One region of the Streptomyces sp. P9-A4 genome, then DNA from elsewhere that is predicted to be linked to it. Evidence: predicted binding sites of a transcription regulator. Region 1 holds the regulator's gene; the other holds the start of a gene.
What was found. The regulator HrcA, encoded in region 1, represses chaperone genes, less so after heat shock. The targets are predictions, from matches to a motif close to TTNGCACTCNGNNNNNCNGAGTGCNAA.
Positions count from the first base shown of each region.

Region 1 (15,118 bases):
TTCGGGGTCGGCGCGCTCACCGTGCTCTTCGAGGTCTGCAACGCCACGCTCTTCGTGGCGCTGGTGCCCACCGAGCGCTATGTGCAGGCGAACTCGCTGGTCAACGGCAGCCGTTCGACTGCCTGGCTCGCGGGGCCCGGGGTCGGCGGCCTCCTGGTGCAGTTCCTCACCGCTCCCTTCGCCCTGGTCGCGGACGCCCTCACGTACCTGGTGTCGGCCGGGTACCTGGCCCGGATCGCCCCGGCCGAGCCCCCGCCCGCGCCCGTCACCAAGGGGCACTTCACCGAGGGGATGCGCTGGGTGCTCCGGGAGCGTTCGATGCGTGCGCTGTTCTCCGCCTCCGGGACGGTGCAGTTCTTCAACTTCATGTTCCACACGCTCTTCGTGCTCTACGCGACCACCGAACTCGGCCTCGGGGCGGGCCTGCTCGGCCTGGTGCTGGCGACCGGCGCCGTGGGCGGTCTTCTCGGGGCGGTGTGGAGCGGAGCGGTTGTCCGGCGGATCGGCATCGGCGGCTCGCTCGTCGCCGGCTTCCTCGGGTTCACGCTGCCGCTGCTCCTGATACCTCTGGCCGGCGGCCCGCGGACGTTGGTGGTGTTCGTGCTGTTCCTGGCGGAGTTCCTCTCGTGCGTCGGCGTGATGATCGTGGATGTGGCGGTGGGATCGTTCCTGATGGCGCTGATACCCGACGCCGTGCGGGCCCGGGTCATGGGTGCTTTCCGGACGCTCAACCATGGCTTCCGCCCGCTCGGCGCGCTTGTCGGAGGGCTGCTCGGCACCGCGATCGGACTGCGGCCGACGCTCTGGATCGCCACGGTCGGGGCCGTCTTCGCCGTGCTGTGGCTGCTGCCCTCGCCGCTGCCGTGGATGCGGGAGTTGCCGAAGCGGGAAGGGGAATCGGCGCCGGTCGCGTAGGTGCGGGGAGGTGCGTTCTTCTGCGCGGGTCGCGCTCGGTGACCGAGTAAAGTGGAATTTCCGATTCGAACCGTCGGTAACACTTGCTGCGGGCTTGCCCGGTTTGCCTAGAACGTGTCGGCGGTGATCGAATGCGACTTCGTTGCACAATGAACGAGTCGCACGGGGGTGCGTGAAGAATGTTCGATCGTCTCTTCGGGAAGCGTGCGGCGGGCGCCGCCCGGGGCGGTCCGCTCGCCGGTCTCGCCGTACCCGCCTCTGCGGGAATGCTGAGCTGCCGGGTGCTCGACCCGGTGCACGAACCGGTCCGGCAGGCCGAGTTCGTCGTCAGCGACGCCGCGGGGCGCAAGGTGCTCGCGGGGGAGACCGACCCGTACGGCACGGCGCTCGCGACCGTACCGGCGGGCGAGTACCGGCTCGCGATCACCGCCGAGGGCTATACGCCGCACCACGGCACCGCCGTCGTCGCCGAGGGCGGCCACGCCGGGCTCGGTGACGTACTGCTCCAGATCGCCCCGCAGCCCCCGCTCCCCGAGGCGGGCGACTGGGAGATCGACCCGACGCACTCGCAGATCGGGTTCACGGCGCGCCACATCGGCCTGGCCCGGATCCACGGACGGTTCAACAGCTTCGCGGGCGCGGTGCGGATCGGTGAGCGGATGGAACAGTCGGCGATGCATGTCGTCATCGACGCCGCGTCCATCGACACCGGGGTGCAGATGCGCGACGACCACCTGCGGTCCGGTGACTTCCTCGACGTCGGCGCCTATCCCACGCTGGAGTTCTTCAGCGAGCGCTTCACGCACAGGGGTGGCAACCGGTGGGCCGTCACCGGCGCACTCACCCTGCACGGCGTGAGCCGCACGGTGACGCTCGACACCCAGTACCTGGGCCTCGGGAGCGGGCTGGAGGGCGAGACCCGCGGTGCCTGCCGGGCCAGCACCGAACTGCACCGGGAGGACTTCACCCTCACCTGGCAGACGCTGCTCGCGCGGGGGATCTCGGCAGTGGGGTCGAGCATCAGCATCGAGCTCGACATCCAGATCGTTCCGAAGTCGACGCGGGGCTGACGGGCGGGCGCCGCCCGGAGCGGGGCGGGGTCGCCGGCCGGTCCTGCGGGCGACCCCGTGGACGTCCCCGCGGGTGTCTTACGGGGCCTCCAGCCAGCCCTCGTACTCGGCGGCCAGCTCGTCGAGGGCCGCCGGGTCCAGGCTGCCGTGCGGATCCTCGACCACCACCAGCCACTGGGCGTCCTCCGCGTCGTCCTCCCCGGCCAGGGAGTCCCGTACGAGCTGAGGTTCCTCCGCCAGGCCGAAACGGTCGGGGAGTTCGCCCGCGACCTCCTCGGCGGCGTCGCGGTCGGGGAGTACCAGTACGTGTCGTTCGCTCACCCGGCCATTCTCGGGCATGGGTGTCAGTGGCCCGTGGGATGCTGGATCGCGATGGCCACCAGAAAGACTTCCCCCGAAGAACTCCTCGGTCCCGTGACGCTCGCCGTGGGGCAGGAGGACCTGCTCCTCGACCGTGTCGTCCAGGAGGTGGTGGCGGCCGCCCGCGCCGCCGACGCCGACACGGACGTCCGCGACCTCATGTCCGACCAGCTCCAGCCCGGGACGCTCGCCGAGCTCACCAGCCCCTCGCTCTTCGCCGAGCGGAAGGTCCTGGTCGTGCGGAACGCCCAGGATCTCGCCGCCGACACGGTCAAGGACATCAAGGCGTACCTCGACGATCCGATCGAGGACATCTCGCTCGTCCTGCTCCACGCGGGCGGGGCCAAGGGCAAGGGGCTGCTCGACGCCGCGCGGAAGGCGGGGGCACGGGAGGTGGCCTGCCCGAAGACCACCAAGCCGGCGGAGCGGCTGACGTTCGTACGGCAGGAGTTCCGGGCGCTGGGGCGGTCGGCCACGCCGGAGGCCTGCCAGGCGCTCGTGGACTCGATCGGCAGCGACCTGCGGGAGCTCGCGTCCGCGGCGGCGCAGCTCACGGCCGACGTGGACGGGACGATCGACGAGGCCGTCGTCGGGCGGTACTACACGGGGCGCGCCGAGGCGTCCTCCTTCAACGTCGCGGACCGCGCCGTCGAGGGGCGGGCGGCGGAGGCGCTGGAGGCGTTGCGCTGGTCGCTCTCGACCGGGGTCGCGCCGGTGCTCATCACCAGTGCGCTCGCGCAGGGTGTACGGGCGATCGGCAAGCTGTCCTCGGCGAGGGGCGGGCGACCCGCCGACCTCGCCCGGGAGCTGGGGATGCCGCCCTGGAAGATCGACCGCGTACGGCAGCAGATGCGGGGCTGGACCCCGGACGGGGTGTCGCTCGCGCTGCGGGCGATCGCGGAGGCGGACGCGGGGGTGAAGGGCGGCGGGGACGACCCGGAATACGCCCTGGAGAAGGCGGTGGTCGCGGTGGCTCGGGCGGCGAGGATGCGGCGGGGGTAGGGGGCGGGGGTGTCTGCGGGTCGGTGATTGTGGGTGGGGCGGGGTAGGTCTGGGCCGGGGCCGGGGCCGGGGCCGGGGGGTCGGTGCGGGCGGTAGGTGGCCGGCGCCGGAGCGGTTTCCCCCACCCCGCCCCTTCCCGAAACCCTGCCGGGGGCGGGTGGGCACAAGCCCGATTGCCGGGGGCTCCGCCCCCGAACTCCAGCGGGTGCGGCAGCTTTGCGCCCCAGGGGCTTACCGCGGGACCCCGCGTGGGTTTGGCGGCTTCGCGCCGTGGCGCTGCGCGCTCGGTCTCGGTGGGCGGGGCGGTCTTGAGCTGTGGGGCTTCGCCCCGCCCCAGCCGGCCTCGGCGGCTTTCCCTTGGCCGCTTAGGGCCCGGCCCCCGGCCCCGCCCCCTCGACCCCCAGCCCGCATCATCGGCATGAAGGCAGTTCCTGTCGCCCCGGGAACGGCGAAAGCCCCGGCTCTCCTGGGGGAGGAGAGGCGGGGCTTTCGGCGTGTTCAGGGTGGGCTCGCACCCGCGTGGCGAACGCGTCCGCGTGCGAGTCCTGGGTGGCCGGGCGGGAGCGGGAGAGAGGGCCCGCTGGATCCCGTACGGCCGATCACATCAGGGCTCAGCCCTGGAGAGCGGCAGCCTTGGTGGCCAGCGCCGACTTCTTGTTGGCGGCGGCGTTCTTGTGGATGACGCCCTTCGAGACAGCCTTGTCGAGCGCGCGGGCGGCGGCGCGAGAAGCCACGACGGCCTTCTCGACGTCACCCGCGGCGACGGCCTCGCGGGCCTTGCGGATCGCGGTCTTGAGCGAGGACTTGACGGCCTTGTTGCGCAGGCGCGCCTTCTCGTTCGTCTTGTTCCGCTTGATCTGGGACTTGATGTTCGCCACGAAAAGAGCCTTTACAGGTTCGATGTTCCTTCTGGATGCGCCTCGCAGCTGAGAGGGCATACGAGACACAGCTGTCCACAGTATCAGCGACCCTCGCGCCCGCCCAAACCGGGCGCCGGGCGACGGGCATGGGACCATGGAGCCTACGTATCGATCCGACATCGCCCCGAGACGAGACCCTGCGTGCCCGCGACTCCTACCAACGTGCCCGAGCCGAGCCGTACCGACCCGGCTCTGATCCGCAACTTCTGCATCATCGCGCACATCGACCACGGCAAGTCCACGCTCGCCGACCGGATGCTCCAGCTGACCGGTGTCGTCGACCAGCGGCAGATGCGTGCCCAGTACCTCGACCGCATGGACATCGAGCGGGAGCGCGGCATCACGATCAAGTCCCAGGCGGTCCGGCTGCCGTGGGCGCCCACCGACGGGCAGGGTGGGGGCAGGACGCACATCCTGAACATGATCGACACCCCGGGGCACGTCGACTTCACGTACGAGGTCTCCCGGTCGCTCGCGGCCTGTGAGGGCACGGTGCTGCTCGTGGACGCGGCGCAGGGCATCGAGGCGCAGACGCTCGCCAACCTCTACCTGGCGATGGAGAACGACCTCACCATCGTCCCGGTCCTGAACAAGATCGACCTCCCGGCCGCCCAGCCGGAGAAGTTCTCCGAGGAGCTGGCCAACCTCATCGGCTGCCAGCCGGAGGACGTCCTCAAGGTCTCCGCGAAGACCGGCATGGGCGTCGAGGCGCTGCTCGACCGGGTCGTCCGTGACGTGCCGGCCCCGGTCGGCGTCGCCGACGCGCCCGCCCGCGCGATGATCTTCGACTCGGTCTACGACTCCTACCGCGGTGTCGTGACCTACGTCCGTGTCGTCGACGGCCAGCTCAACAAGCGCGAGCGCATCAGGATGATGTCGACCGGCGCCACCCACGAGCTGCTCGAGATCGGTGTCTCGTCCCCCGAGATGACGTCGTCCGACGGCCTCGGCGTCGGCGAGGTGGGCTACCTCATCACCGGTGTGAAGGACGTCCGTCAGTCCAAGGTCGGTGACACGATCACCTCCCTGAACAAGGGCGCCACCGAGGCCCTCGGCGGCTACAAGGACCCGAAGCCGATGGTGTTCTCGGGCCTCTACCCGCTGGACGGCTCGGAGTACCCGGACCTCCGCGAGGCCCTCGACAAGCTCCAGCTCAACGACGCCGCGCTCGTCTACGAGCCGGAGACCTCCGCCGCGCTCGGCTTCGGCTTCCGCGTCGGCTTCCTCGGTCTGCTCCACCTCGACGTGATCCGCGAGCGGCTGGAGCGCGAGTTCGGTCTCGACCTGATCGCCACCGCGCCGAACGTGGTCTACCGCGTGGTCATGGAGGACGGCAGCGAGCACACGGTCACGAACCCGAGCGAGTTCCCCGAGGGCAAGATCGACGACGTGTACGAGCCCGTCGTACGCGCCACGATCCTGGCCCCCAGCGAGTTCATCGGCGCGATCATGGAGCTGTGCCAGACGCGTCGCGGCACCCTCATCGGCATGGACTACCTCTCCGAGGACCGCGTCGAGATCCGCTACACGCTGCCCCTCGCGGAGATCGTCTTCGACTTCTTCGACCAGCTGAAGTCCAAGACGCGCGGTTACGCCTCGCTCGACTACGAGCCCACCGGCGAGCAGGCCTCCAGCCTGGTCAAGGTCGACATCCTGCTGCACGGCGACAAGGTCGACGCCTTCTCCGCCGTCACCCACAAGGACGCCGCCTACGCATACGGCGTGCGCCTCGTCGCCAAGCTGCGCGAACTCATCCCGCGGCAGGCCTTCGAGGTGCCGATCCAGGCCGCCATCGGCTCCCGGGTCATCGCCCGCGAGACCATCCGCGCCATCCGGAAGGACGTCCTCGCCAAGTGCTACGGCGGTGACATCTCCCGTAAGCGGAAGCTGCTGGAGAAGCAGAAGGAAGGCAAGAAGCGCATGAAGATGGTCGGCTCCGTGGAGGTGCCGCAGGAGGCCTTCATCGCCGTCCTGTCGAGCGACGAGTCCTCCGGCAAGAAGAAGTAGCCCCAGGCCGCCGCACCGGCTGCCCTGTGCGGACAACGGGTCCACGTGCCACGGGCGCGTGGGCCCGTTCGTTATCAAGCGGCACCCTGCAGACCCTTACGCGCCGGTCCCCGGCCCTTTACTCTGATCCCGGCTCGAAGGTTACTCGCCAGTTAGTTACGAACCACCAGAAGGCACCGCCGCCGCCCGGAGGACGTCGTGAGCGACACACAGACCCAGATCGAGAACCGGCCGCCCTCCGTGGCGACCCTCTTCCTTGAGCGCGTCGAGCGGACCCCGGATGCGGAGGCCTACCGCTACCCGACGCCCGCCGCCGGTGCGGGCCCGGACGACTGGAAGTCGCTCAGCTGGGGTCAGGCCGCCGAGCGGGTCTACGCGATCGCCGCCGGCCTCGTCGACCTCGGCGTGGAGTCCGAGGAGCGGGTCGCCCTCGCCTCCTCCACCCGCGTCGAGTGGATCCTCGCCGACCTCGGTGTGATGTGCGCGGGCGCCGCGACCACCACGGTCTACCCGCAGACCAACGCCGAGGAGTCGGCGTTCATCCTCTCGGACTCCGAGTCGAAGGTCCTGATCGCCGAGGACGCGGCCCAGCTCGCGAAGGCCGTCGAGCGCCGCGCCGACCTGCCGAACCTCCGCCATGTGGTCGTCATCGACACCACCGGAGTGGAGAGCGACGGCGAATGGGTGATCTCGCTCGCCGAGCTGGAGGCACGCGGCAAGGCCTATCTGGAGAAGCACCCCGAGGCCGTCAAGGAGCGGGTCGCGGCGATCACCTCCACGCAACTCGCCACCCTCATCTACACCTCGGGCACCACCGGCCGCCCCAAGGGTGTCCGCCTCCCGCACGACAACTGGTCGTACATGGCCAAGGCCATCGCCGCCACCGGCCTCGTCACCCAGGCCGATGTGCAGTACCTGTGGCTGCCGCTCGCGCACGTCTTCGGCAAGGTCCTCACCTCCGGCCAGATCGAGGTCGGGCACGTCACCGCCGTCGACGGCCGCGTCGACAAGATCATCGAGAACCTGCCGGTGGTCCAGCCGACCTACATGGCCGCCGTGCCCCGCATCTTCGAGAAGGTCTACAACGGCGTCGCCGCCAAGGCCCGCGCCGGGGGCGGCGCCAAGTACAAGATCTTCCAGTGGGCCGCCGAGGTCGCCCGCGAGTACGCCAAGGCCACCCAGGACAACTTCCGCCGCACCGGCACCGCCTCCGCGCCCTTCGGCCTCACCGCCAAGCACAAGGTCGCCGACGCGCTCGTCTACGCCAAGATCCGTGAGGCCTTCGGCGGCAACCTGCGCGCCTGCATCTCCGGCTCCGCCGCGCTCGCCCCCGACATCGGCTACTTCTTCGCCGGCGCGGGCATCCACATCCTGGAGGGCTACGGCCTCACCGAGACCTCCGCCGCCTCCTTCGTCAACCCGGGCGAGGCCTACCGCACCGGCACCGTCGGCAAGCCGCTCCCCGGCACCGAGGTCCGGATCGCGGACGACGGCGAGGTGCTGCTGCGCGGTCCCGGCGTCATGGAGGGCTACCACGGCCTGCCCGAGAAGACGACCGAGGTCCTGGAGTCCGACGGCTGGTTCCACACCGGCGACATCGGCGAGCTGTCCCCCGACGGCTACCTGCGGATCACCGACCGCAAGAAGGACCTGATCAAGACCTCCGGCGGCAAGTACATCGCGCCGGCCGAGGTCGAGGGCCAGTTCAAGGCCGTCTGCCCGTTCGTCTCGAACATCCTCGTCCACGGCGCCGACCGGAACTTCTGCACCGCGCTCATCTCCCTCGACGAGCCCACCCTGCTCGGCTGGGCCGCCGAGCACGGCCTCGCGGGCAGGTCGTACGCCGACGTCGTCGCCGCGCCGCAGACCGTGACGATGGTCCAGGGCTATGTCGACCGCCTCAACGAGGGCCTCCAGCGCTGGCAGACGATCAAGAAGTTCCGTCTGCTGCCGCGCGACCTCGACATCGAGCACGGCGAGCTCACGCCGTCGCTGAAGCTGAAGCGTCCGGTGGTGGAGCGGGAGTATAAGGGCCTCATCGACGACATGTACGCGGGGTCGCGGGAGTCCTGACCGCAGCAGACGCGGGGTCGCCGGGAGTCCTGACCGGCGCGTGCGTGTCCTGAGCGCTGCCCTGTGGACAGGTTGTCCACAGGGCAGGGCGTTCACCCCGGGCAGTACGGGACAATGGGGCTCATGCCTTCCGTACTGCCCGATGGTGAGTCCGTGCCCGACGACGGGGCGCTGCCCCCGCACGCCCTCGAAGGGGCGGGGGAGCGGCCGCTCGGGTTCTACCTGCACGTGCCGTACTGCGCGACCCGCTGCGGGTACTGCGACTTCAACACCTACACCGCGAGCGAGCTGCGCGGCACCGGCGGGGTGCTCGCCTCCCGGGACAACTACGCCGAGCAGGTCGCCGAGGAGATCCGGCTGGCCCGGAAGGTGCTCGGCGACGACCCCAGGCCCGTGCGGACCGTGTTCGTCGGCGGCGGTACGCCCACGCTGCTCGCCGCCGGTGACCTCGTACGGATGCTGGGGGCCGTCCGGGACGAGTTCGGGCTGGCGGACGACGCCGAGGTGACGACCGAGGCCAATCCCGAGTCCGTGAACCCGGCCTATCTGGCGGAGCTGCGGGAGGGCGGCTTCAACCGGATCTCCTTCGGCATGCAGAGCGCCAGGCAGCACGTCCTCAAGATCCTCGACCGGACGCACACCCCCGGACGCCCCGAGGCGTGCGTCGCGGAGGCGCGGGCCGCCGGGTTCGAGCACGTCAACCTCGACCTGATCTACGGCACCCCCGGCGAGTCCGACGACGACTGGCGGGCCTCCCTCGACGCCGCCATCGGCGCCGGGCCCGACCACGTCAGCGCCTACGCGCTGATCGTCGAGGAGGGGACACAGCTGGCCCGCCGCATCCGGCGCGGCGAGGTGCCGATGACCGACGACGACGTCCACGCCGACCGGTACCTGATCGCCGAGGACGTCCTCTCCGGAGCCGGATTCGAGTGGTACGAGGTGTCCAACTGGGCCACCTCGGAGGCCGGCCGCTGCCTCCACAACGAGCTGTACTGGCGCGGCGCCGACTGGTGGGGCGCCGGACCGGGCGCGCACAGCCACGTGGGCGGCGTGCGCTGGTGGAACGTGAAGCATCCCGGGGCGTACGCGGCCGCGCTGGCCGGCGGGAAGTCGCCCGGCGCGGGCCGGGAACTGCTCTCCGAGGAGGACCGGCGGGTCGAGCGGGTGCTGCTCGAACTGCGGCTCAAGGAGGGCGTGGAGCTTTCGCTGCTCAAGCCCGCGGGCCTCGCCGCCTCCCGCAAGGCGCTCACCGACGGGCTCCTCGACCCCGGGCCCTACGAGGCCGGGCGCGCGGTCCTGACCCTGCGGGGCCGGCTGCTCGCCGACGCGGTGGTGCGGGACCTCGTGGACTAGGGCCTGTCTTTTCCGCCCCTTTCCCGACGACCCGCCCAGCCCCGCCCCGGTGACATGGCCAGGGGCAGGGCGGCGCGGGCCGGTCAGTAGTGGGAGGGCAGCACGTCGTAGCAGAACTCGTACATCGCCGGGTTCTGGCCCAGGACCGCCAGCATCTTGTCGCCCGTGTCGGGGCCGACGACGCCGTCCGCCTGGGAGCTGCCCAGCTTCGCGCGCTGGAAGTCCAGCACGCCGGACTGTGTCCGATCGCCCCAGATGCCGTCCTCCTCCAGCCGTGCCGACGAGGTGTGGGACCAGTTCACGGCCGCCTGCACGCACCGCACACCGTCGCCCTGGTCTCCGTACGAGACGTACGGGGCGGAGGGGGCGGCGCTCGCGGTGCCGGCGAGGCTCACCACGGCGACGGCGACGGACGAGGTCAGCAGCGCCGCTCTCTTGAACACGGGGCGGGAGAACACGGTTTCCTCCAGGGGCGTGGTGGTGCGAGTGATCGTTCCGCCACGCTGGCACGGACCCGTGCGTCCCGGCACGGCTCCGTTGTCCCGGGACAACGGGCGCACCGTCCCGGGACGGCGCTCCTACGGCGCCGTCACGAAGTCGATCAGCTCCTCCACCCGGCCGAGCAGCTCCGGCTCCAGGTCCTTGTAGGACTCCACGCGCTTGAGGATCGCCTGCCAGACCGCGCCGGTGTTGTCCGAGGGCCAGCCGAGGGCCCGGCACACGCCGGTCTTCCAGTCCTGGCCGCGCGGGACCGCGGGCCAGGCCGGGATGCCGAGCGAGGAGGGCTTCACGGCCTCCCAGACGTCGATGTACGGGTGGCCGACGACGAGCACGTCCGGAGAGGTCACCCGGGCGGCGATCCGCGACTCCTTCGAGCCCGGGACGAGGTGGTCGACGAGGACACCGAGGCGGGCGTCCGGCGCCGGGCCGAACTCCGCGACGATCGACGGCAGGTCGTCGACGCCCTCCAGGTACTCCACGACCACGCCCTCGACGCGCAGGTCGTCGCCCCAGACCCGCTCGACGAGCTCCGCGTCGTGGCGGCCCTCGACGTAGATCCGGCCCGCCCGCGCCACCCGCGCCCGCGCCGCCGGGACGGCCACCGAGCCGGAGGCCGTACGGGACGGGCGCACCGGCGCCGACGAGGACGGGCGGACCAGGGTCACCACCCGGCCCTCCAGGAGGAAGCCGCGCGGTTCCAGCGGGAACACCCGGTGCTTGCCGAAGCGGTCCTCCAGGGTCACCGTGCCCGCCTCGCAGCGGATCACCGCCCCGCAGAAGCCCGTGGAGACCTCCTCCACGACCAGATCGCGGTCGGCCGGGATCTCCGGGACGGGCTTCGGCTTCTTCCACGAGGGCGTCAGGTCCGGGTCGTAGCTGCGCATTCGGTGGACGCTACGACACCGCGAAGCGCGTTGCCAGTTCACCGCGCTGGGTCCGTACGAACGTGGCGTCCACCACCGCCCCGTGCCCCGGCACGTACACCGCGTCCTCGCCGCCGAGCCGCAGCAGCCGGTCCAGCGCGTCCGGCCAGCGGGACGGGACCGCGTCCGGGCCCGCCTGCGGCTCGCCCGACTCCTCCACCAGATCGCCGCAGAAGACCACCTCCCGCTCCCCGGGCACCAGGAGCACCAGGTCGTGGCCGGTGTGGCCGGGGCTGACGTTCGCCAGGAGGACCTGCCGGCCGCCCAGGTCGAGCGTCCATTCGCCGGAGACGGTGTGCCGCGGGGCCACCAGGGAGTCCACCGCCTCCGCTGCCGCCGCCTCGCCGACCCCCTGCCGTACCGCGTCCTCGCCCAGCGCCTCCCGGTCCCGCACCCGGCCCATCAGCTCGTCCGAACCCACCGCGCCGAAGACCTCCGCCCCGGCGAAGGCCGCCGTGCCGAAGACATGGTCGAAATGGGGGTGGCTCAGTGCGATGTGTGTCACTCTCCGGCCGCCCGTGAGGCCCGCGATCTGCGTCCGCAGCTCGGCGCCCTCCGCGAGCGAGGAGCCCGTGTCGTACAGCAGCACCGCCCGCTCGCCCAGGACCAGTCCGACCGTGGCGTCCCAGCCGGGCAGCCGCCGCCGGCCCACCCCGTCCGCGAGCCGCTCCCATCCGTACGCTTCCCAATCCACGTCCATGGGGCGACGCTAACCGGTGGGGGCGTCGCCACCTTGCCAGGAGCGACGCCCGCCGCCGTACACTGACCGGGGGATCGCTGGCACTCGGACAGGTCGAGTGCCAAAAGCGGAGCAACCGGAACGACGACGACAGCTGGAGGTGCGCACGATGCTCAGCGAACGCAGACTCGAGGTCCTGCGCGCCATCGTCCAGGACTACGTCGGGACGGAGGAGCCCGTCGGCTCCAAGGCGCTCACCGAGCGCCACAAGCTCGGCGTGTCACCCGCCACCGTGCGCAACGACATGGCGGTGCTGGAGGAGGAGGGGTTCATCGCCCAGCCCCACACCAGCGCCGGCCGGATCCCGACCGACAAGGGCTACCGGCTCTTCGTCGACCGGCTCGCCGGCGTCAAGCCGCTGTCGACGCCCGAGCGGCGGGCCATCCACAACTTCCTCGACGGAGCCGTCGACCTGGACGACGTCGTCGGGCGCACGGTCCGGCTGCTCGCGCAGCTGACCCGTCAGGTCGCCGTCGTCCAGTACCCCTCGCTGACGCGTTCGACCGTCCGGCACGTGGAACTGCTCTCGCTGGCCCCGGCCCGCCTGATGCTCGTGCTCATCACGGACACCGGACGTGTCGAGCAGCGGGTCGTCGACTGCCCCGCGCCCTTCGGCGAGACCTCGCTCGCCGACCTGCGGGCCCGGCTCAACAGCCGGGTCGTCGGTCGCCGGTTCGCCGACGTGCCGCAGCTGGTGCAGGACCTCCCCGAGTCCTTCGAGGAGCTCGAGGACCGCGCCACGGTCTCGACCGTGCTCGCGACCCTCCTCGAAACCCTGGTCGAGGAGCACGAGGAGCGGCTGATGATCGGAGGCACCTCCAATCTCACCCGCTTCGGCCCCGACTTTCCCCTGATGATCAGGCCCGTCCTGGAAGCTCTCGAGGAGCAGGTCGTGCTCCTCAAGCTGCTGGGCGAGGCCAAGGAATCGGGCATGACCGTACGCATCGGGCACGAGAACGCCCACGAGGGGCTGAGCTCCACGTCCGTCGTCTCGGTCGGCTACGGTTCGGGCGGCGAGGCAGTCGCCAAACTCGGCGTGGTCGGACCGACCCGCATGGACTACCCCGGAACGATGGGAGCGGTACGCGCAGTGGCACGTTACGTCGGACAGATCCTGGCGGAGTCGTAAGTGGCCACGGACTACTACGCCGTACTCGGCGTGCGCCGCGACGCTTCCCAGGACGAGATCAAGAAGGCGTTCCGGAGGCTCGCCCGCGAGCTGCACCCGGACGTCAATCCCGATCCGAAGACGCAGGAACGCTTCAAGGAGATCAACGCCGCCTACGAGGTCCTCTCGGACCCGCAGAAGAAGCAGGTCTACGACCTGGGCGGCGACCCCCTCTCGGCCTCCGGCGGAGGCGGCGCGGGCGGCTTCGGGGCCGGTGGCTTCGGCAACTTCTCCGACATCATGGACGCCTTCTTCGGCACGGCCTCGCAGCGCGGACCGCGCTCGCGGACCCGCCGCGGCCAGGACGCCATGATCCGTCTGGAGATCGACCTCAACGAGGCGGCCTTCGGCACCACCAAGGACATCCAGGTCGACACGGCGGTCGTCTGTACGACCTGCTCGGGCGAGGGCGCCGCACCCGGCACCTCCGCGCAGACCTGTGACATGTGCCGCGGTCGTGGCGAGGTCTCCCAGGTCACCCGGTCCTTCCTGGGCCAGGTCATGACCTCGCGGCCCTGCCCGCAGTGCCAGGGCTTCGGCACCGTCGTCCCGACCCCGTGCCCCGAGTGCGCGGGCGACGGCCGGGTCCGCTCCCGCCGCACCCTCACCGTCAAGATCCCGGCCGGTGTCGACAACGGCACCCGGATCCAGCTCGCGGGCGAGGGCGAGGTCGGCCCCGGCGGCGGCCCCGCCGGCGACCTGTACGTCGAGATCCACGAGACGCCGCACGAGACCTTCCAGCGGCGTGGCGACGACCTGCACTGCACGGTCACCCTCCCGATGACGGCGGCGGCGCTCGGCACCAAGGTGCAGCTCCAGACCCTCGACGGCCTTGAGGAGATCGACGTCCGTCCGGGCACCCAGTCCGGTCAGTCGATCCCGCTGCACGGCCGGGGCGTCACCCATCTGCGGGGCAACGGCCGGGGCGACCTGATCGTGCACGTCGAGGTGCAGACGCCGGGCAAGCTGGACGCGGAGCAGGAGCGCCTCCTGCGCGAACTGGCCAAGCTGCGCGGCGAGGAGCGGCCCACCGGCCAGTTCCAGCCGGGGCAGCAGGGTTTGTTCTCGCGTTTGAAGGATGCGTTCAACGGGCGGTAGGCGCTCTGCTGGGGGTCCGGGGGTCGTCCTCCGGGCAGACACAGTCAGCCGGGGCAGCAGGGTTTGTTCTCGCGTTTGAAGGATGCGTTCAACGGGCGGTAGGCGCTCTGCTGGGGGTCCGGGGGTCGTCCTCCGGGCAGACACAGTCAGCCGGGGCAGCAGGGTTTGTTCTCGCGTTTGAAGGATGCGTTCAACGGGCGGTAGGCGCTCTGCTGGGGGTCCGGGGGTCGTCCTCCGGGCAGACACAGTCAGCCGGGGCAGCAGGGCTTGTTCTCGCGTTTGAAGGATGCGTTCAACGGGCGGTAGGGCCCGTACGGACGAAGGGGCGGTGCCGTGATCACACGGGCCGCCCCTTTCCCGTACCCGACGTACGTGTGGCGCCGTGGCGCACCGGCCCCGCACCTGACGTACGAGCGACGTACGGATTCGGCGCCCGAGCGGGGTCATGACACGATGCCCATATGTCCACCACCGCACTGAACGATCTCTCTCGGTTTCCGATCGTGCAGGCCCCCATGGCGGGTGGCGGCTCCAGCCCCGAGCTCGTCGGAGCCGTCTGCGAGGCCGGGGCGCTCGGCTTCCTGGCCGGCGGGTACAAGACCGCCGGAGGCATGTACCAGGAGATCAAGCAGGTGCGCGCGCTCACCTCGCGGCCCTTCGGCGTCAACCTCTTCCTGCCGCAGTCCGGGCGGCCCGCCGACCCGGCCGCCGTCGAGGTCTACCGCCACCAGCTCGCCGGCGAGGCCACCTGGTACGACACCCCGCTCGGCGAGACCGACGACAGCCGCGACGACGGCTACGACGGCAAACTGGCCATCCTCCTGGAGGACCCGGTCCCCGTCGTCTCCTTCACCTTCGGCTGCCCCACGCCCGAGGCCCTCGCCGCCTTCGCCCGCGCCGGCACGTACACGATCGTCACCGTCACCTCCGCCGAGGAGGCCCTCGCCGCGCAGCTCGCCGGGGCCGACGCCGTCTGCGTGCAGGGC
Region 1 is NZ_JAZIFY010000001.1:2,307,623-2,322,740, reverse strand. It holds gene V4Y03_RS10470 (MFS transporter) at 1-915, shown strand, start outside; gene V4Y03_RS10465 (YceI family protein) at 1,095-1,985, shown strand; gene V4Y03_RS10460 (hypothetical protein) at 2,064-2,324, opposite strand; gene holA (DNA polymerase III subunit delta) at 2,358-3,347, shown strand; gene rpsT (30S ribosomal protein S20) at 3,959-4,225, opposite strand; gene lepA (translation elongation factor 4) at 4,409-6,274, shown strand; gene V4Y03_RS10440 (AMP-dependent synthetase/ligase) at 6,473-8,347, shown strand; gene hemW (radical SAM family heme chaperone HemW) at 8,471-9,703, shown strand; gene V4Y03_RS10430 (peptidoglycan-binding domain-containing protein) at 9,787-10,161, opposite strand; gene V4Y03_RS10425 (DUF3097 domain-containing protein) at 10,282-11,088, opposite strand; gene V4Y03_RS10420 (MBL fold metallo-hydrolase) at 11,099-11,827, opposite strand; gene hrcA (heat-inducible transcriptional repressor HrcA) at 11,976-12,995, shown strand; gene dnaJ (molecular chaperone DnaJ) at 12,996-14,132, shown strand; gene V4Y03_RS10405 (nitronate monooxygenase) at 14,594-15,118, shown strand, end outside.

Region 2 (15,118 bases), 1.9 Mb from region 1:
ACCCGGCTCAAGGCGGGCACCGCCCAGAAGCTCGTCCTCAACATGATCTCGACGATCACCATGATCCGGCTCGGCAAGACCTACGGAAACCTCATGGTCGACGTCCGCGCCTCCAACGAGAAGCTCCAGGCCCGCTCGCGGCGGATCGTCGCACTGGCCACCGGAGCCCCGGACGAGCAGATCGAGGCCGCCCTCACCGCCGCCGACGGGGAGGTGAAGAACGCGATCCTCATGATCCTCGCCGACATCGACGCCCCGACGGCCGCCCAGCGGCTCACCGTCTCCCAGGGGCACCTGCGTGCGGCGCTGCACGCGAAGTCCAGCTGAGCCCCCTCCCCTCACAGCAAGGCACCACCGCACCATGAGCACAGACGACAAGAACCGCGCCATCGCCGCCGCGATCCTCCCCCTCGTCGGCGGCGCCGAGAACATCAGCTCCGTGGCCCACTGCATGACCCGCCTCCGGCTGGGACTGCGTGACCGCTCGCTCGTCCGGGACGAGGCCCTCAAGGCCCTGCCCTCGGTGATGGGTGTGGTGGAGGACGACACGTACCAGATCGTCCTCGGCCCCGGCACCGTCGCCCGCGTGACCCCGGAGATCGAGGCCCTGGTGGCGGCGGCGCCGAAGGCGGCCCACTCGGCCGACGACCTGGCGGCGCAGGGCGCCGCGATCAAGTCGGCGCAGAAGGCGAAGAACGCCACCCCGTTCAAGCTCTTCCTCCGCCGGATCGCGAACATCTTCGTCCCGCTGATCCCCGCCCTCATCGGCTGCGGCATCATCGCCGGCCTCAACGGCCTGCTGATCAACCTCGGCTGGCTGCCCGGCGTCACCCCCGCGCTCGCGGCGATCGCCAGCGGCTTCATGGCGCTCATCGCCGTCTTCGTCGGCTACAACACGGCCAAGGAGTTCGGCGGTACGGCGATCCTCGGCGGCGCGGTCGCGGCGATCATCGTCTTCCCCGGCGTCGCGAAGATCGACGCCTTCGGCCAGACGCTCTCCCCCGGCCAGGGCGGTGTGCTCGGCGCGCTCGGCGCGGCGGTCCTCGCGGTGTACGTGGAGAAGTGGTGCCGCCGCTGGGTGCCGGAGGCCCTGGACGTCCTGGTCACCCCGACCCTGACCGTGCTGATCTCGGGCCTGGCCACCATCTTCGGCCTGATGTTCCTGGCCGGTGAGATCTCCACCGCCATCGGCGAGTTCGCCAACTGGCTCCTCGAGCACGCGGGCGCCGGAGCCGGCTTCCTCCTCGGCGGCCTGTTCCTGCCGCTGGTGATGCTGGGCCTGCACCAGGCGCTCATCCCGATCCACACCACGCTGATCGAGCAGCAGGGGTACACGGTCCTGCTCCCCATCCTCGCGATGGCCGGCGCGGGCCAGGTCGGCGCGGCCATGGCCGTCTACCTCAAGCTCCCCCGCAACGGCTCCATCCGCCGCACCATCAAGTCCGCCCTCCCGGCCGGCTTCCTGGGCGTCGGCGAGCCCCTGATCTACGGTGTCTCGCTCCCGCTCGGCCGCCCGTTCATCACGGCCTGCGTCGGCGGCGCGTTCGGCGGCGGCTTCATCGGACTCTTCAGCATGCTGGGCGACTCGGTCGGCTCGACGGCGATCGGCCCGTCGGGCTGGGCGCTCTTCCCGCTCCTCGACGGCAACAAGGGCCTGGGCGCGACGATCGCGATCTACGCGGGCGGGCTGCTGATCGGCTACCTGGCGGGCTTCGTGGCGACGTACTTCTGGGGCTTCAGCAAGGAACTCCTGGAGGAGTTCAACGTGGAGACGGAGACGGAGACGGCGGAGGTGACGGTGGCGACGGGCGGCACCCCGCCGAAGACCCCCGAGCCGGAACCGGCAAAGGTCTGACGACCAAGGTGCCAAGCAGGGGAGGGAGGGCCCGGCCGGAGAAATCCGACCGGGCCCTCCCTTGTGCGTCCTACGCCCTACCGGCAGAGAACGTCGGCCTCGGGCCGCACGCCCTCCGTGAGGAACCGGGTCACGGCCGTGTCCCCGCACGCGTTGCCGTTCCCGAGGTAGACCCCGTGCCCGCCGTGGTCGACGGAGACGAGCCGGGCCCGCTGGCCGAGGGCGGCGCGCATGGCGAGGCCCTTGGAGTACGGGGTGGAGGGGTCGCGCAGGTTCTGGATCATGAGGATGTTGGACGGCCCGTGGTCGGTGATGCGGACGGGCTTCTCGGTGGCGCCGCCCTTCCAGTACGCGCAGGGGGTGACGTTCACGGGCAGGCCGGCGGTCAGCGGGTGGGCGGCGCGGTCGGCGGTGACGGCCCGCTGGTAGGAGCGGACGGGGGACCGGGGCCAGTCGACGTCGTTGCAGATGACGCCGACGGTGATGGCGGCGGCGTCGTCGGGCATCGGGCCGGCGAGCTCGCGGGGCAGTACGGGCACGCCGGCGGGGTCGAGGGCGTCGGTCACGAGCTGGGCGAAGGAGGGGAAGAAGGCGTCGGAGTAGAGGGCCTGCTGAAGGGCCTGGAGGAGCATGGTGCCGGTCAGGGGCGCGCCGGGGGTGTTCGAAGGGTGCGGCTCCCGGTCGAGCCGGGCGGCGAGATCGATCACCAACGGCCGTACGTCCTCGGCGCGTTCGGCGAGCCGCAGCCCCTGGTCGGCCCGGTCGGGGTGGGCGGCCCAGGCGGCGAAGTCCGGGAAGCGGTCCTCGGCGCCCTGCGCCATGCCCACGAGCCAGCCGCGGGCGACGCGCTTGGGGTCGGGGTCGTTGCTGCTGTCGAGGACCCAGCGGTCGGTGCGGTCCGGGTACTTCTCGGCGTAGGCGGCGGCGACGTAGGTCCCGTACGACACGCCCCAGGCGGACAGCTTGCGCTCGCCGAGGGCCTGGCGGAGGCGTTCGAGGTCGCGCACCTGGTTGGCGGTGGTCAGCCCGCGCAGCATGGCGCCGCCGTTGCGGGCACAGGCTTCGGCGATCCGCTTGGACCGGGCGACGTTCTCGTCGATGCCGCCACCGGCGCCGGGCCAGGACCGCAGGGTGACCATCCACCGGTCGCCCTCGTCGAGCCCGCACCGCGCCTTCGCGGAGCCGCCGATGCCGCGCGGGTCGAAGGCGACGAGGTCGTAGGCGCCGTCCAGCTGCCCGGCGAGGACGGCCCCCTTCTGGGCGAGCCGCTGCACACCGGAACTGCCGGGCCCGCCGGGAATGACCATGAGCGAGCCGCGCCGCGCCTCGGGCCGGGTGCTCCGGAGGCGGGAGACGGCGAGCTGGATCTGTTCGCCGTCGGGATCGGCGTAGTCGAGGGGTACGGAGAGCTTGGCGCACTCCTGCGCGGGAAGCGGCTTCACGGCGGGGTCGCAGACCCCCCAGTCGAGCCCGGCGGCGACGGCGGGGGCACCCCCACCGGATACGACCCCGGCGCCGGCGACGGCGACGACGGAGAGGGCGAGAATCAGGGCCTTGCGTCCACGGTTCGTTGTCATGCGCACAGCCTCTCGAACCCGGACCCCCCCGCCCCATCCGGCGAACAGGCGGATCGGGGGTGGGGGCAACCCCCGGGAGGGGGAGGGGTGTTCGGGAGGGGAGGTGAGGTCGTGCGGGTCAGAACCAGTGGAGGCAGTGCGGGGCGCGGTCGGAGCGGAAGAGGGCGTCGGCGAGGGCGGGGGCGGCCGGGTGGTGGGCTCGGATGTGCCCGGCGCGTACGAGGGTGGTCGGGGCGGTGCCGCCGAGGTAGACCGAGCCCAGATCCCGTATGTCCAGGGAGAGATCGGGCTCCCGGTCGGTCCGGACGCAGTCGGCCCTGCCGTCGCGGACGGTCAGCAGGTAGCGGCCCCGCTCGCCGAGGAAGGGATCGTCGACGTCGAGGACGAGCTCGCCGTCCGCGTACCAGCCGCGAGCGGTCAGGGCGCGCGGGACGTCGAGGAGCCGCACCCAGAGCCAGTCGGTGTCGCCGCCCACCTGGCCGGCCCGGAAGTCCGCGAGCTGCCAGCGCAGCGGGTGCTCGGGCGGGACGTGCCTGAACACGACCTCGGCGACCAGGTCGTGCCCGAGCAGGAACCGGGCCAGGGCGGTGAAGACGGCGTCGTCGGTGGTGATGATCTCGTCGACGGTGAGGGCGTCGGAATCGCCGCGCGAGTAGCTGGCGTACCCGTCGGGGACGCCGTCGGCGTCACGGTGGACGGCGACGTAACGCGGCGCCGAGGAGACCGGGGGCTCCCCGGCACCCAGGTCCCACCAGCGGCGCGGCCGGGACAGCGCGCCGGGCTGGGCGCGACGGTACCGGTCGTAGACCGCTTCCAGGATCTCGCCGCAGTCGGCACGACGGAGCACCTCGACGGGGCGGGCGTCGAGGTGGGGCGCGGACACGACGACGTGCGGTGCCCGGCCACAGTGCAGTGCGACCGGGAGACAAGGTCAACTGAATTACGCGGAGGGGCAGTAGCCCGCCGAGGGCCGAGGCGCACGGCGCGATCCGGCTCACCGCCGACGAGCCGCCTGCTCGACGGACTCCGTCCCGCCGGGGTTCGCGGTACGGCTGCGAGTGCCGGGCTCGCCGGGGCGGCTGCCTAGACTCGCTCCCCATGACGACCGCGAGCCCCACCACGAACCCCGTCGCCGCCGACCTCGCCCCCACCGGCGTCCTCCGGGCCTCCGTCAACCTCGGGAATCCCGTGCTCGCTCAGGGCACCCCCGAGACACCCTCCGGGATCACCGTCGATCTGGCGCGGGAGATCGGTGCGCGGCTCGGCGTACCCGTGGAGCTGCTGTGCTTCGACGCGGCGCGGAAGTCGTTCGAGGCGATGGCGGGCGGCCGGGCCGACCTCTGCTTCCTGGCCGTGGACCCGGCGCGGGAGACGGAGGTGGCGTTCACCGCCCCGTACGTCGTCATCGAGGGCGTGTACGCCGTTCCCCGCGACTCCGGCCTCGCCTCCGTCGCCGAGGTCGACGCCCCGGGCGTCCGGATCGGGGTCAAGCAGGGTTCCGCGTACGACCTGTTCCTGTCCCGGTCCCTCGCGCACGCGACGGTCGTCCGCGGGGAGGAGGGCGTCGACACCTTCCGGGACGAGGGTCTGGAGGTGGGCGCCGGCATTCGGCAGCCGATGACCTCGTACGCCGCCGCGCATCCCGAAGTCCGTCTGATCGAGGGCCGGTTCATGGAGATCCGGCAGGCGGTCGGGACGACGGTCGGCCGTTCCCCGGAGACCGTCGCCTTCCTCCGCGACACCGTCGAGGAGCTCAAGGCGAACGGCTTCGTCACGGACTCGCTCCGCCGCGCGGGCCAGGACACGGGCCTGCTCGCCCCACCGGCCTGACGGTCCCGGCGTCCACCCGGAAACCCGCCCCCGGCGCACCCCGTGAACCCCCTTTCCCGGGCCTGAGGACACCCCTACGAGGCCTCCCGTACGGGTTCCGCCCTCTGGCCCTCACCCCCCTCCCCCGATGCGTCCCGTGACCCGCGCAGCCCACCCCCACCCTCCCCCCACACCTGCCCTGACCTGGGCTTTTCCCCCTCCTCTCCCTACCCTTGAGGCGACTCGGAAGGGGGATCCCCATGGATCTGAACAACCGTGACATCCGCACGGTCGACGACGTCCTTCGCCTGCTCGACGGGCTCTTCGCGCCCGGCGCCGACCGGTGGACGGAGGGTGGGGCGGACTGGTGGGACGGCTTCTACGCCGACCGCGACAAGCCCGTCCCGTTCTTCGTCACGAAGCCGGACGAGAGCCTGGTGTCGTACGTCGGGCAGGGCACCCTGCCGACCCCCGCCACCACCGGCCGCCGAGCCCTCGATCTGGGGTGCGGGCCCGGACGGAACAGTCTCTACCTCGCCTCGCTCGGATACGTGGTGGACGCCGTCGACCTCTCCCCCACCGCGATCCGCTGGGCGGAGGAACGGGCCCGGGACGCCGGGGAGACCGGGATCCGGTTCGTCCGCGGCGACGCCTTCGCGCCCGGCACCGCCCTCGACGGCCCGTACGACCTGATCCATGACTCCGGCTGCTTCCACCACCTGCCGCCGCACCGCCGGATCAGCTACCTCGCGTTCCTGGACCGCGCCCTCGCGCCCGGCGGCCACTTCTCACTGACCGCGTTCGCGGCCGGGGAGGGCGGGATGGGCTCGGAGGCCCCGGACGCGGAGCTCTACCGCCGGGGAACGCTCGAAGGCGGACTCGCGTACACGGACACGTCCCTTCGCGCGCTCTTCGCCGACCTGACGGAGATCGAGGTCCGCCGCATGCGCGACGAACCCGCCGACTCCCCCGCGTTCGGTGAACCCTTCCTCTGGGCGGCCCTCTTCCACCGCCGGTAGCCACCTCTCAGAGGGCACCTCGCCCCCTCACATCGACCCCAGATACTCCGCCAGCCGGTCGTACTGCTCCCGTACCCCCGCTTCCATCCCCGCCTCCAGCGCCTGGTCGCGGATCTCGTTCGAGGGCCAGAAGGACGTGCTGGTCAGGGCTGTGCCCCCGTCGGGGGTCGCGTCGAAGGTGAGGGTGACGTGGACCGGGGCCGCGTCCGGCATCTGTTCGAAGGTCTCGGTGTAGTCGAGGCGTTCGGACGGGACGACGTCCTCGTACGTGCCGGAGAAGACGAACTCCTGGCCGTCAGGGGCGGTCTGGCCCCAGCGCCAGGCGCCGCCGACCCGCAGGTCGATGTCGACGACCGTCGTGGTCAGGGCGGACGCCCCGTACCACTCCCGTACGTGCTCCGGGCCCGTCCACGCCTCCCACACCCGGGCCGGCGGGGCGTCGAAGGTGCGGGTGACGACCAGCTCCCGGTCGGCAGGCGTCGTCAGGAGGGTGACCATGGCCCGTTCCCTTCATCGGTCCGGCCGCACACGCGTCCAGCCGCGCATGAATCCGGGCGCGCACGGATCCAGTCATTCCAGGATCACCCCGGCGCTCCCCGTAAACCAAGTGAACATGTTCAACAAGTCAGCGCTACAGTGCTGCCACGCGGCCTCCCCGATCAGGGCGACGCCGCCATCACGACCTGTGGGGGGTCCCCTTTGCCGCGCTCTACGCGCAGGCTTCCGCACGCCCTCGTGCGTGCCGCAGCCGTTTTCGCTCTCTCGGCGGGCGTCATCGCGCCCGCCGTCATCCACGCCCCTGCCGCTCACGCGGACTGGACGTCCGTCCAGGGCACCACCGAGGACGACGGCCGCTACACCGTCACCCTCCCGAGCGGCGCGCTCTGGGTGAAGGTCAGCGTGCTGGCCTCCACCGCCGCCGACGCCCCGGTCCTCGCCTCCACGGAGGAGGTGATCCCGAAGGGCAGCTGGGTGACGACCAGGGCGCCGATCACTCTCCCCGAGGGAACCGCCCTGGGGGACTACCCGGTCAGGGTCGACTACCGGCTCGCCGGCGAGACCACCAAGCAGTGGACCGGCACCTACGGCCACCGGACGCACATCGGCGTCGGGAAGCTGGCGTTCGACCGCTCCTCGACCGACTGGGACCACCGCGGGGCCGTGCTGACCGGCACCACCACCCTGTGGAACCCGGCCACCGGTGAGCGCACCGCCGCCCCCGAGGGCACCAAGGTGCTGGTCACCCTGCCCGTCGAGGGCACCCGCTCCTCGCGGACGATCAGCGCGGTCGCCGTCGCCGGCGCCGACGGCGGCTTCTCGCTGCCGGTCACGCCGAACGGAAGCATCCAGGGCGGTACGGCCAGGGTCGTCGAGACGGCGCCCGGCCTCGACCCGGACAACGCCGCCACCGTGCCGTACCTGGCCGCGGACGCGACCCTCAAGTACCGGATCAGCTCGGACGTGAGCAAGCACCGCGTCCTCGCCTCGACCGACGTCCGGGTCACCGGACGGGTGGAGCGGCTGACCCCGGCCGGCTGGAAGCCCTTCCCGGGCGTGCCCGTCATCGCCACCGGCGTCCAGCCCGGTTACGACGACACCGCGGTGAACGTGCTCGGCGGGATCAGCAGCGCGGCGGACGGCACCTTCTCGTTCCTCGCGCGCCCGTACTACTCGACCGCGGCCGTCTACACCTCGCTGCGGCCCTCGCCGTACATCGCGGGGACGGTCCGCCCGTACGACAAGAACGACATCGCGGTCCCGCAGCAGTTCTCGTTCACCCCGTACAAGATCACTCTCGACGCGTACGGCAAGGTCACCGCGACCGGCAGGATCGCCGTCGGCTCCTCGCCCTACTGCGACACGCCGCAGCCGGTCGTCCTCCAGTACTCCCGTGACGGCGGGCGCACCTGGGGCACCCTGCGCTCCGGCGCGACCGACTACTACTGCAACTACACCCTCTCCGCCTGGGGCTACACCGACGCCCGCTACCGGGTGGTCCACCCGGAGACGGACCAGTTCGTCGCCAAGGCCGCCGCGGTCATCCGCCTCGCCCGCAACGAGACCCGCTTCTCCGCCTTCTCCATCAGCCCCACCCGGCCCGTGGTGAACGGCAAGATGACGGTCTCCGGCACGGTGCAGCGCAAGCTCAACGGCGTCTGGAAGCCGTTCCCCGGCGCGAAGCTGACGCTGCTCTTCAAGCCCAAGGGCGACCCCAACTGGTACTGGGTCACCAAGAGCGTCACCACCAACACCAGCGGCAACTTCAGCTACCGCGCCACCGCCTACGCGGACGGCTCCTGGGCCATGGTCCTCCAGCCGCCGGCGGGCTACTTCTACAGCGAGACCACCGTGAGGTACATCGATGCGCGCTGACCTCCGGCTCTCCCTGACCGCGCTGCTCACCGCCGCCGTCCTCTCCGCCGCCACCCTGCCCGCCCTCGCCGACGAGGCACCGGCCGCCCCGACCCCGATCGGGATCGGCCCCGCCCTCACCGACGACGTCCAGCGCGGCACGTTCCGGGTCGCGGCCTGGACCGACGCCCCGCAGGCCAAGGTCACCGCGGTGTCGGCCCGGGTCCGGCAGGGCGACACCGTCCTCGCCGAGATCCCCGCCCTGGCCCCGGGGAACCCCTGGGACCCGATGACCGCCGGGCGGTTCCTGGTGCCGTCCGAGGCCGCGCTGCGCCTCACCGAGGACGGCGGGACCATCCCGGCCCTTGGCAGGTACGCGATCGACGTCACGGCCACCGACTCGCTCGGCAACACCTTCACCCGCACCGACGCCGGGACGCTGGACTTCCGGCTGCTGCCCCGGCTGGACTCCTTCGGCATCGGCATCCCCGCCTGGGACGACCGCAACGCCCGCCCGACGGGCACGCTCGTCGGCGTCCAGCCCGGCTCCGGGGACCTGGTGCCGCTGCCCGGCCGTACGGTCACCGTCACGCCGACGGTCCGGACACCGGGCTCCGCCGTCACGGCGGTCACCGGCGACAGCGGCGTGTTCACCGGCGGCCCGCTGCCGGTGGCCGACGAGTACGCCACCTTCGAGGCCTCGTACACCGAGGACAGCGCCGAGGTGCACGGCTCGGCGTACGAGTACCGCCGGGCGTACGACCTCAAGGGCCGGGAGGTGAAGGTCACCGCCGCCGCCGACAAGAAGCGGGCGCTCAGCGGCGAGGCCGTGACCGTCAGCGGCCGCGTCACCGACCCGGCCGCCGGGAACGCCCCGGTCGCGGACCAGGCGCTCATGGTGACCCTCGGGGTGTACACGGACAACGCCCCGTACGGCACGACCGTGCACACCGACGCGGACGGGCGCTTCTCCGCGCGTCTGATCGCCGCCTCGGGCCTCGCGGACTACGGGGACTACTGGTCGGTGCGGTCCGCCGATCCGTATCTGCGGTTCGACCAGGTCTCCGGTGTGGTCGCGATTCCGTGGGAGACCCGTATCGACCTGCTGACCGGCGGGCTGTCCGCCGACGGCCGGGTCACGGTGGGCGGCGTCTTCCGCCCCCGGTACGTGCCGGGTTCGCGCTCCTCCGTGCCCAGCCAGTACCTCCAGCTGGAGCAGTCCGCCGACGGGAAGACCGGCTGGCGGAAGATCGCCAGTGCGCAGGCGTACGCCGCGTACTGGTCGACGTTCGCGCTCGCCGCGAACAGCGGCGGCGGCTACTTCCGCGTCCGGCACCTGACCAGCGACGCCTACGCGGAGTCCAGCAGCCGTGTGTTCCGGCTGGTCCGGACCCCGGTCCGGGTCGTCGGCATGAACGCCGGGCCCGAACCGGTCCGCAAGGGCGCGAACGTCTACACGACGGGCACGCTCCAGCACTACACGAACGGCGTGTGGCGGGCGTTCGGGAACGCACCCGTGGCCCTGCAGTTCCAGGCGAAGGGTTCGACGACCTGGCGTCAGGTCGCCACCGGCCGCTCGGCCGCCAACGGCTGGGTCTCGCTGAAGGCGAAGGCCTCCGCCGACGGCAGCTGGCGCATCCGGTACTGGGGCGACTCCACGCACTTCCACTCGGCGGCCCCGTGGGCCGACTTCGTCGACGTGCGCTGAGCCGTTCCCGTAAGACCTGGCTCCGTACAACGCCCGAGGGCGGCACCCCCAGCTGGGGGTGCCGCCCTCGGTCCGTTCTTCTTCGCTTCGGCTCGCGCGTTCAGCGATGAACCACCGATCCCGGAGGATCAGAAGTCCATGTCACCGCCCGGCATGCCGCCGCCGGCCGGCGCGGACGCCTTCTCCGGCTTGTCGGCGATGACGGCCTCGGTGGTGAGGAACAGCGCGGCGATCGACGCGGCGTTCTGCAGCGCGGAGCGCGTGACCTTCGCCGGGTCGATGATGCCCTCGGCGATGAGGTCGACGTACTCGTTGGTCGCGGCGTTCAGGCCGTGGCCGACGGGCAGGTTGCGGACCTTCTCCGCCACGACGCCGCCCTCGAGGCCGGCGTTGATCGCGATCTGCTTCAGCGGGGCCTCAAGGGCCAGCTTCACGATGTTCGCGCCCGTGGCCTCGTCGCCCGCGAGGTCGGCCTCGAGCTTCTCGAAGACCGAGGAGGCCTGGAGCAGAGCCACGCCGCCACCGGCGACGATGCCCTCCTCGACGGCCGCCTTCGCGTTGCGAACGGCGTCCTCGATGCGGTGCTTGCGCTCCTTGAGCTCGACCTCGGTCGCGGCACCGGCCTTGATGACCGCAACACCGCCGGCGAGCTTCGCCAGGCGCTCCTGCAGCTTCTCGCGGTCGTAGTCCGAGTCGCTGTTCTCGATCTCGGCGCGGATCTGGTTCACGCGACCGGCGACCTGCTCGCTGTCACCGGCACCGTCGACGATGGTGGTCTCGTCCTTGGTGATGACGACCTTGCGGGCGCGGCCCAGCAGGTCGAGGCCCGCGTTCTCCAGCTTCAGGCCGACCTCCTCGGAGATGACCGTGCCGCCGGTGAGGATGGCGATGTCGTTCAGCATCGCCTTGCGGCGGTCGCCGAAGCCCGGGGCCTTGACCGCGACGGACTTGAAGGTGCCGCGGATCTTGTTGACGACCAGGGTCGACAGGGCCTCGCCCTCGACGTCCTCGGCGATGATCAGCAGCGGCTTGCCCGACTGCATGACCTTCTCCAGGAGCGGGAGGAGGTCCTTCACCGAGGAGATCTTGGAGTTGACGATGAGGAGGTACGGGTCGTCGAGCGACGACTCCATGCGCTCCATGTCGGTGGCGAAGTACGCCGAGATGTAGCCCTTGTCGAAGCGCATGCCCTCGGTGAGCTCAAGCTCCAGACCGAAGGTCTGGGACTCCTCGACGGTGATGACGCCTTCCTTGCCGACCTTGTCCATCGCCTCGGCGATGAGCTCGCCGATCTGGGTGTCGGCGGCGGAGATGGAGGCCGTCGAAGCGATCTGCTCCTTGGTCTCGACATCCTTCGCCTGCTCGAGCAGGGCGCCCGAGACGGCCTCGACGGCCTTCTCGATACCGCGCTTGAGGGCCATCGGGTTGGCACCCGCGGCAACGTTGCGGAGGCCCTCGCGGACGAGCGCCTGGGCGAGAACGGTGGCGGTGGTCGTACCGTCGCCGGCGACGTCGTCCGTCTTCTTGGCGACTTCCTTGACCAGCTCGGCGCCGATCTTCTCGTACGGGTCCTCGAGCTCGATCTCCTTGGCGATGGAGACACCATCGTTGGTGATCGTGGGGGCGCCCCACTTCTTCTCGAGGACGACGTTGCGGCCCTTCGGGCCGAGGGTGACCTTGACGGCGTCAGCGAGCTGGTTCATGCCGCGCTCGAGACCGCGCCGGGCCTCCTCGTCGAACGCGATGATCTTGGCCATGTGAAGTGGTCCTCCCGGACATGGGGTGGATAACGCTCCAGGACCGCGCCGACGCCCGCGACGGACGGCCTGCGTACCCGGTGGTTCCTTGCCCCACCTGGCCGCGGGCCTCATCTGCCCGATCCTCGTAAGCACTCTCACCTTCCGAGTGCTAACGCCAATGATTAGCACTCGGCATAGGAGAGTGCAAGCGACTCTCGACGATCGGGACGTGACGGGCGGGGCGTACGGGGGCGTGCGGGAAGGCGCTGCGGGGCCCGTATCCGCCGGTCGCGCGGCCCCTCGTGCGGGAATGCACGAGGGGTCCGCATCCCCTCAGGGATGCGGACCCCTCGACGGCGTTGCGTCGTTGGCCGATCGCGCCGCGCTCAGACGGCGAGCTTGACCATGTCCGCCTGCGGACCCTTCTGGCCCTGCGAGATCTCGAACTCGACCCGCTGGCCCTCTTCGAGACTGCGGTAGCCATCCATCTGGATCGCGCTGTAGTGGACGAAAACATCCGCACCACCGTCTACCGCGATGAAGCCGTAGCCCTTCTCCGCGTTGAACCATTTGACGGTGCCCTGAGCCATGCCTAACTCCCCTATTACTGGCCCTTGCGCGGGACCCGCACTTCGCGGACCCGGGTCAGACCCTGCGCCGGAACGCGTCGACCGCCGCTGAATGTATCTGCCCAACTGCCCTCTGCAACAGGTCATTCGAGCGAGAATTCTGGGCGCACCGGAAAGGGGAATTGGGGATAATCCCTGGAGTTACGGGGCAAGTCGGGCCCGGCAAAACGCGCAGAACGTACACAACGCGCAGGTACTTTGGCTGCTTCCTGACGCACAGGGACGCATTCTCATATGCATCCGGCATGAGCAGCGGAGGGGGCTTCCCCAACTCTACCGTGCTCAACCATGCAGAATTGCCCCTTCCGCTTATAGACGCGGAAGGGGCAATTCAAGAAAGACAGGACAAGCGATGATGCGGGAGTGACGACTCGACAGCCGCCGGCACTGCGCCCGACGGTCAGCCGCCGGCGACGGCCGGGATGATCGAGACGCCCGCGCCGGCCGGGGTGGCCGTCTCCAGGCCCTGCTCGAAGCGCACGTCGTCGTCGTTCACGTAGACGTTGACGAAGCGGCGCAGCTTGCCCTGGTCGTCCAGGACGCGGGCGGCGATGCCCGTGTGGTTCTTCTCCAGGTCCGCGATGACCTCGGCGAGGGTCGTGCCCTCGGCCTGGACCTCGGACCGACCGCCCGTGTAGGTGCGGAGGATGGTGGGGATGCGGACGTTCACGGCCATGTCTTCGTAACCTTTCAGTGGGCCAGGAAAGCGGGCCGGCACCCTGCGGGCCGGCTCGGGGCGGGCCGGCTCAGAGCGCCAGGCCGGCGTCGCGGAACGCTTCCAGGCTCGGGCGGATGGTGACGGTCGCCTGAGAGGTGTCGGCCACCGCGTCCAGGGTCTTGAGTCCGTCGCCGGTGTTGAGGACGACGGTGGTGAGGTCCGGGTCGATCAGCCCCGCCTCGACGAGCTTCCTGGTGACACCGACGGTCACGCCGCCCGCGGTCTCCGCGAAGATGCCCTCGGTCTGGGCGAGCAGCCGGATCGCGTCCACGACCTGCTCGTCGTTCACGTCCTCCACGGCGCCGCCGGTCCGGCGGGCGATGTCGAGGACGTACGGGCCGTCGGCCGGGTTGCCGATCGCGAGCGACTTGGCGATCGTGTTCGGCTTCTGGGGCCGTACGACGTCCTGGCCCGCCTTGAAGGCCACCGACACCGGGGAGCAGCCCTCGGCCTGGGCACCGAAGATCTTGTACGGCTTGTCCTCGACGAGGCCCAGCTTGATGAGCTCCTGGAGGCCCTTGTCGATCTTCGTGAGCTGGGATCCCGAGGCGATCGGGATGACCAGCTGGTCGGGGATGACCCAGCCGAGCTGCTCGCAGATCTCGTACGCCAGCGTCTTGGAGCCCTCGCCGTAGTACGGGCGGAGGTTGACGTTGACGAAGCCCCAGCCCTCGCCGAGCGGGTCGCCGATGAGCTCCGAGCAGAAGCGGTTGACGTCGTCGTAGTTGCCCTCGATGGCGACCAGGTCACCGCCGTAGACACCGGCCATGACGACCTTGCCCTGCTCCAGGTCGTGCGGGATGAACACGCAGGAGCGGAAACCGGCGCGGGCGGCGGCGGCGCCGACGGCGCCGGCCAGGTTGCCGGTGGAGGAGCAGGAGAGGGTGGTGAAGCCGAAGGCGCGGGCGGCCTCGATGGCCTGGGCGACGACCCGGTCCTTGAAGGAGTGGGTCGGGTTGCCGGAGTCGTCCTTGACGAACAGCTTGCCGGGGGCGACGCCGATCTCGCGGGCGAGGTTGTCGGCCTGGACGAGCTTGGTCCAGCCCGGGTTCAGGTTGGGCTTGTCGGCGACGTCGGCGGGGACGGGCAGCAGGGGGGCGTAGCGCCAGATGTTGGCGGGGCCGGCCTCGATCTGCTTGCGCAGCGCCTCGGGGTCACCGAGGGGGAGGTCGTACGCGACTTCGAGCGGTCCGAAACACAGCTCGCAGGCGAAAATCGGGCCGAGTGCGAACACTTCACCGCATTCACGGCAGGAAAGCCCGGACGCGGGACCGAGGTCGACCGAAGTGGCGGGGGTGACAGTCTGAACAGCCATGGAGGCGAGGCCCTTTCTCCTCATCTTTCCCATGACGAATTTTTCGCCATGAGACGGATTTGGCACCTTCCCTAGCCGGGGACCTCGCTGGAGGACGAGACGAACCGACTGGAGGGTTGCCGGGGCTTCAACGGGCCGTTTCCCTCTGCCCCTCTGGATGAGCGGTATTCGATTGTGAAGCGCGATGGACTTCGTTCCTGCGCTCCGACGCGGTCGGCACCCCGACGTGCATCGGGGATCCGCGTTGTTCAAGACTGTAACCGAAGGCCCGGACGCCCGGACCGGCCGTCCGAACCGCGAGATGGAGATCACGTGCTGGAAGAGGTGGAGCGCTGGCTGGACCGGCGGTCCTGGTCCGTGGCGGACCGGCCGCTGGAGCGAATCCTCGCGGCCAAGC
Region 2 is NZ_JAZIFY010000001.1:4,165,583-4,180,700, reverse strand. It holds gene murQ (N-acetylmuramic acid 6-phosphate etherase) at 1-327, shown strand, start outside; gene V4Y03_RS18845 (PTS transporter subunit EIIC) at 362-1,855, shown strand; gene V4Y03_RS18840 (alpha/beta hydrolase) at 1,933-3,432, opposite strand; partial or broken gene V4Y03_RS18835 (sterol carrier protein domain-containing protein) at 3,551-4,285, opposite strand; gene V4Y03_RS18830 (transporter substrate-binding domain-containing protein) at 4,531-5,262, shown strand; gene V4Y03_RS18825 (class I SAM-dependent methyltransferase) at 5,502-6,260, shown strand; gene V4Y03_RS18820 (SRPBCC family protein) at 6,288-6,758, opposite strand; gene V4Y03_RS18815 (hypothetical protein) at 6,996-8,633, shown strand; gene V4Y03_RS18810 (hypothetical protein) at 8,623-10,320, shown strand; gene groL (chaperonin GroEL) at 10,449-12,077, opposite strand; gene V4Y03_RS18800 (cold-shock protein) at 12,446-12,649, opposite strand; gene V4Y03_RS18795 (MoaD/ThiS family protein) at 13,089-13,364, opposite strand; gene thrC (threonine synthase) at 13,435-14,745, opposite strand; SAM riboswitch class I at 14,739-14,885, opposite strand; gene V4Y03_RS18785 (glucosyl-3-phosphoglycerate synthase) at 15,034-15,118, shown strand, end outside.
Region 2: the regulator HrcA is predicted to act here: its motif matches at 12,242-12,268, upstream of groL (chaperonin GroEL).